2 regions of the Shewanella sp. 125m-1 genome follow, and region 2 is predicted to be linked to the other one. Evidence: predicted binding sites of a transcription regulator. Region 2 holds the regulator's gene; the other holds the start of a gene.

Region 1 (3,427 bases), on a different contig from region 2:
CGTAATGGATTGGCATTTGACGGCCTTTACCAAAGTCTTTCTCATTACTGAACATTTGGTTCATAAATTGTTCAGTCGTAAAACCTCGGTAACGCAGCGCTGCATGTTCACGATATTGCGCTAAGATAACGTCGCCATCATCGAGGGCGGCTGTGCTACCAATAATAGAAGCCTCTTCACCAGTACAAGTCATATAGAAGCTAATTCTACCTTGACGTTGTGCGCCCAACATACGCTCGTCTAATACTCGGGTAAATACGCAAGTATCATGGATCTGTTTGGCTAGCTTTTCGTCTATTACAGGCAATACGGCGCCTTCATAGGCGGTACCATCTGCTTGTAACACTTTTAAAATCGGGATCGACAGTGAGTCTTTATCAAGAAAGCTCACGCGATGGACTGTTTCTGCATTCGTTGTTGCGTTGCTCATAATGTGCTCTTGTTATTGTTGGTGCCGCTAAACGACTAAATACGGCGCCTTGCTATTCTAATACGCGGGAAGAACATTACGTTAACGTAAACTAACTCTCAACACTTCCCATCATTGAAACCACAACTAAGCATGTCTGTGCATGTATATATTGGTTTACATGCACAGTTATTCAGTTTGAATTTAGTCCAATTGACTTTCATCGGCAGGCTTTAAACACAAAACCGTCCGCTGCCCTACAGGTACTTTTGCATTTGGAAAAACAATCGATTCAAACTCTTGTTCGATTTTGACTTCTTTGCCGCCCTCTTTCGCTAAGGTGTATCCTCGTGGAAAAGCAGTAAAGTTTTCAACATCGTTAGCGAAGCTAAATTCAAAATCATCAAAATGTTTATTTACCGAACGGCAAACTTGATACAGATTTAAGCGTTTCATATCAAAGTCGGGTAACTGTAGATCTTTGCCCGTCATTAATAGTGTTAGCATCTCTTTCATCGCAATAAAGCGCGTCATATCATTTTGCCCCATAGGAAACACCTTACCCAGTTCAATGGTAAATGCGTCGGCATGATAATTTTCAGAGGAGAAATAACTGAACGTTGTCGTTGGTTCGTGGTGTAATAAAATAGTATTTACACCGCAAGATTCGAGAAACATGATCTGTTGCTTACTGTATTTACGGTTGGCGCGATAAGGGTAAATAGCAAACTTTTCATGTTTAGAGGGGCGAATTGCAGTATGGAGGTCATAATGTATTCTGTGGCGTTCGCCTGATTGAGAAGCAAAAAACTTATCGATATAATGCTCAAGTTTTTGCGCTCTTACCCGCTCAGGATTACACAAGCCCTCACCACGAGAGTACGCGCCATTAAATAATCGATTGAGATTTTCATCGATAAAGCGCGTGCCGTTATGGATAGCCGGTGGATTACCAATAAGAAATAGTATTCGCTGTTTTAGCGCGATGTTCTCACCCAGTAGTTGTGTCATGAGATCATTACACAGTTCTATCGGAGCTGTTTCGTTGCCGTGAACCGCACAAGATAAGACAATATCTTTGGTGTGCTTAGCATTAATCGGCTCAAACATGATAACACCCGTGTCCCACACTTCTACTCGGATCTGATTATCAAGCTCAAACTCGAACGTTTCTGGTAAATATTGTGGATGTGCCAGGGTAAGCGCTAAAAAGTCCTTAGACTGTTTCAATTCGTGAAACACAAACTACTCCTTATTTGTTGGTACGTCAGCTTTATATTCCGAGAAATCATTAAGCAACAAGCATTTGTTTCTACGGCATTCTGAACTGATTCTGCCAAGGATAATAGCATATTTGCCCCTCTATTCGGGTACAGATTTTATCGAGATAGTATAACTAATAATCAACGAGTCTAATTTCTGCTTGCATAAGCCAAAAAAATAAAACAAGATAAAGACATCTAGCCATCCAAACGGCTACTAGGCAAAGTCATCAACATTCGAGAGCAGCACTAAGGGGTAAACTATGGCATTGGCAACATTCGGCGCAGGTTGTTTTTGGGGAGTTGAATATTTCTTTAGAGAAGTCGAAGGTGTCATTGATTGTACTTGCGGTTATATGGGCGGTAAGGATCAATACACTCGCTACCAGCAAGTAAAAACCGGCACAACCGGTCATGCAGAAGTCGTACAAGTTAAATACGATCCTGCCATTGTGTCGTTTGATGATTTGCTCAATGTTTTCTGGCAAAACCATAACCCAACTAGCCTTAATCAACAAGGTGGAGACATAGGAACGCAGTATCGAAGTACTGTTTTTTTCCACGATAAGCAGCAGAAACAACTGGCTGAGATCTCAAAACTGGCTTTGATTAAAAGCCAAAAATGGGGTGCGAGACACGTGGTAACTGAAATCGTCCCTTGCCAGCAGTTTCATCACGCCGAAGAGTACCATCAGAATTACCTCGCTAAGAACGAATTACCGAGCTGCCACATCAGCTACTAGTCATCGCCCCAACGCCAAATGAAGCAAAGGCGTTAACCCCAACATGCTCACTAATGCTTATAAACAGTAAAAGGCACCCGAAAGGTGCCTTTTTTAGTCATTACTGATGAGTATATTTTTTGCTGTATTTGTTACTTTAATGCTTGAGCGACAATCTGCTGCGCATCGTCTAACAGCTTAGCCAGATGGGCTTGGCTAACAAAACTTTCACCATAAAGCTTAAATAAGGCTTCGGTACCCGATGGGCGAGCGGCAAACCAGCCTTTTTCAGTGACAACTTTAATACCACCAATAGCAGCGCCGTTGCCCGGTGCATGGGTCAACTTTTGTAAGATAACGTCTCCGGCAAGGGTATTCGCCGCAATCGTATCTGCTGAAATCTTCGAAAACTTAGCTTTGTCTTCAAGGCTCACAGGGCTATCGATGCGTTGATAAAAACTCTTACCAAACTGCGCTTCTAGTTCATCGTATCGTTGTTGTGGTGTTTTACCGGTCACAGCCAAAATTTCAGCCGCTAACAAGCATAAAATAAAGCCATCTTTATCGGTACACCAGGTGTTGCCATCTGTTCTTAAAAACGCTGCGCCAGCACTTTCTTCACCGCCAAAAGCAAAATCACTATTGGCTAAGCCTTCAACGAACCACTTAAACCCTACTGGTACTTCAGACATCTGTTTATTGTGCATTTGACAAACTTTATCAATCATCGCACTAGATACTAAAGTCTTACCTATCACCATCTGTTCGGTCCAATGAGGTCGATGGGTCACTAGGTAATCAATCGCAACCGCAAGGAAATGATTGGGATTCATTAATCCACTGCCAGGGCAGACAATGCCATGACGGTCAAAGTCAGGGTCATTACCTAAACAAAGATCAAAATTATCTTTATGCTCTAAAAGACCGGCCATTGCATAAGGTGATGAGCAGTCCATGCGGATCTTGCCGTCTTTATCCAGAGGCATGAAGCTAAAACTTGGATCGACTTTGTCGTTAAGCACTGTGATGTCGAT
Region 2 (3,427 bases):
TCAATTTCGTGATGATTTAGTAGCTGATTTAGAGTCGTTAAAGGGCACTTCAGCCTATGCGAGTGCAGGGCTTGGTTTCAGTGTGGCCATTCCACATCAAAGAATGCCGATGGCAATCTTCTATAAGACTTATGTCAACGCCGTCGGCGTTGCTAATATCGCGCAGTCAGATATCAATACCCTCAATAATTTAGATCCTAATAATCCACCACAAATTTCTGATTTAGACTCTCAAGGGCAAGTGGTAGGCGGCGCAGTATCAGATTTAGGTATTGCATTGAGTTTTCCACTTTCTATCGTCAATATGCCGATTGCAGTGGGTATATCGCCAAAGTTTCAGCGCGTCGACACCTATAACTATATTGCCAATGCGAATAACTTTGATGCCAGTGATTTTGACGACGTTAAGTACCGTAATGATGAGACTAACTTTAACCTCGATATCGGTGTCGCCTTGCAACCATTTGAAGGGCTGACGCTAGGTCTGTCGGGGAGAAACTTGATTAGCCAGGATGTGGATACCATAGAAGTTGAAGGGCAAAAGTTTACCTACCGCGTAGAGCCCTTAGTAACCGCTGGAGTGGCTTATGACTGGAGTATTTTATCGGTAACCACAGATATCGATCTGATTGAAAATAAGAAGTTTAAAGAGCTCGATGGTACTCAATATTGGCGCTTAGGGGGGGAAGTTAGAGCCTTTGATTGGATGTCGCTACGAGTGGGTTATCGCCATGATATGAAAGACTCTACAGCTAATCTCTATTCATTGGGTTCAGGCTTTGCCTTCGGTGATTCGTTTTTCTTAGACTTCACCGGTATGTTTGGTGATGACAATGCGGTAGGAGGCGTGCTGCAAACCTCCTACCATTTCTAACGAGTAACGTTAACCCATTAACTCTATCGTTGATTTAATGGTTAGGATAAGCGCACTGCCGCCACATAAAGCCAGAGTTAACGCTCTGGTTTTTTGTTTGTCGACTCGTCCTACTAATCGCCCTGCCACGATATATCCCAAAATCACAGAGGGTAATAGCATTAAAGAGATATAAAAGTGATGCAAGGTCAGCAAGCCTGCAAATGCCAAAATGATCAAAGCAATCATCGAGCTAAAGATAAAAAAGGCCGATAGAGCGGCGCGAAATTGGCCTGCATCTTTACCTGAAAGCAAGATGGCCAGTGGCGGACCGCCAATTGCTGCAATATTGCCAAAAATACCCGATAAAATGCCTGCGATAAATAAGCTAAATCGATTCACTGGAATGCTAAATTTCATCAAGCTTAAACCAACCGCCAATGCCACAATCGCGGCTATCGCCAGACCTAAAATCGGTTGCGGCGCAATTAAAATCAACGTCGCGCCGAGTATGCCGCCAGGAATACGACCTAAGAGTGCATATTGCAGGCCATTAAACTCAAGCTGACCTCGCTCTCTAAATAGGGTCAGCAGTGCAATAGAGAATCCCATCATGATAACAGGTGCAGGTACTAGGCTCGGATCGACGATATACAGCAAGGGGCTTGCAACGACGGCTAGGCCAAAGCCGATAAGACTTTGGGTTAGTGCGCCACAAAAGATAATCAGTGAGGCAAGTAGTAATGTAATGGGTTCGATCATCTGTTTATCCAGCCAAGACGGCTTATATGGGAACGAATATAGGTTGGCCTATCAGTGACGATGGCGTGAATCGATTTACAGGCAAACTATCAGTCGGCTACACGTTTATAGTGGTATAGAAGCAGATAAGGACTGCTAAGCAGTCCTTATCTGGAGATCATGTTTGTCGATAATCAATGAAGATTATTCAAGTTCTTCCCACTCAATGCCCATTTCATCCATTAGACGTTTAACCTCAGCAGGCATGCTGTCGGGTTTATCTTTAGTTAGATCGGCATCGTTTGGCAGTGGCTGGCCTGTGTATGCATGCAGGAATGCTTCGCACAACAGTTCACTGTTTGTGGCGTGACGCAAGTTATTCACCTGGCGGCGTGTGCGTTCATCGGTAAGTACTTTAAGTACTTTCAAAGGAATGGACACAGTAATTTTTTTCACTTGTTCATTCTTTTTGCCGTGTTCAGCATATGGGCTGATATAATCGCCATTCCACTCAGTCATTGACTCACCTGTAATTTCAAAATTCGGGGCAGATTTTAACCCTTTAAATTGTGCAGTCAAATTATTGCCTCTTATTTATGATAAATGCAAATAGATTTCTATATGCATGGACGTCTAAACGTCTAAAGTGGTTGACGAGGAGGATGTGCTTAGGTACATTTAGACGTCCAGACATCTCTAATAAGAAAATCAGTAACTAAGGAGTAGTACATGACCGAGCGTAAACTTGCCACCGCGGCAGTGCGTCAAGGCATTGAGTCCGATAGCCAACATGGCGCTGTTGTACCGCCAATATACCTGTCAACTAACTACTCTTTTGATGGTCATAAAAATCCAAGAGACTTCGATTATAGCCGCTCGGGTAACCCAACTCGCTCCATTCTTGGCGATGCGATTGCCGAACTTGAAAAAGGTGCGACGGGAGTGGTGACTTGCACTGGTATGGCGGCAATCACCTTGGCGACAAATCTACTCGGGCCAGATGATTTACTTGTCGTGCCACATGACTGTTATGGCGGCAGTTACCGTTTATTTACTAACCTTGCCAAGAAAGGTCAGTTTAAGTTGCTAGTAGTGGATCAGACTGACTCACAGGCACTTAATCAGGCGATAGCGCAAAAACCTAAGATGGTATGGTTAGAAACACCGTCGAACCCCTTACTTCGCGTGGTCGATATTGAAGCTATCAGTTCGGCTAGCCATGAAGTCGGCGCGTTAGTCGTCGTCGATAACACTTTTCTGTCACCTATTTTGCAACAGCCGTTATTACTTGGCGCCGATATCGTGATCCATTCTACGACAAAATATATTAATGGTCATAGTGATGTGGTGGGCGGCGCTGTTGTGGCTAAAGATCCTGAAGTCGGAGAGTTGCTGCATTGGTGGTCAAATACATTAGGGCTAACGGGCTCAGCATTTGATAGTTATCTCACTTTGCGCGGAATTCGCACACTTGCAGTACGAATTCGCGAACATCAGGCGAATGCGCAACGAATTCTTGATACCCTAGTCAATCATAAAGCTGTATCCAAAATTTATTACCCAGGACTTAAAGATCACCCGGGGCATGAGATTGCGGCCAAGCAGCAAAAAGGTTTTGGCGCCATGTTGAGCTTTGAGCTCCAAGGTGGGGAGCCCCAGTTGGTGGAGTTCTTAAAAAATCTTAATTATTTTTCAGTTGCAGAAAGTCTTGGCGGCGTTGAAAGTTTAGTGGCCGTTCCTGCGACCATGACACATAGGGCGATGGAGCCAGAGGCTCGCGCTGAAGCTGGCGTAAAAGATACGCTTATCCGTCTTTCTGTTGGTATCGAAGAT

The links. The regulator MetJ, encoded in region 2, represses methionine synthesis genes. The targets are predictions, from matches to a motif close to TAGACGTCTAGACGTCTA.
Region 1: msrA (peptide-methionine (S)-S-oxide reductase MsrA) is a predicted target of MetJ. The motif match lies at 1,871-1,888, and genes of this name have one in related genera.

The regions. Positions count from the first base shown of each region.
Region 1 covers NZ_JBRILT010000005.1:74,264-77,690, forward strand. The annotation lists gene ACVBIK_RS04150 (thiamine pyrophosphate-dependent dehydrogenase E1 component subunit alpha) at 1-430, opposite strand, end outside; gene astE (succinylglutamate desuccinylase) at 614-1,651, opposite strand; gene msrA (peptide-methionine (S)-S-oxide reductase MsrA) at 1,935-2,414, shown strand; gene pgm (phosphoglucomutase (alpha-D-glucose-1,6-bisphosphate-dependent)) at 2,546-3,427, opposite strand, start outside.
Region 2 covers NZ_JBRILT010000048.1:12,499-15,925, forward strand. The annotation lists gene ACVBIK_RS17260 (conjugal transfer protein TraF) at 1-874, shown strand, start outside; gene ACVBIK_RS17265 (sulfite exporter TauE/SafE family protein) at 884-1,615, opposite strand; gene metJ (met regulon transcriptional regulator MetJ) at 1,799-2,113, opposite strand; gene metB (cystathionine gamma-synthase) at 2,324-3,427, shown strand, end outside.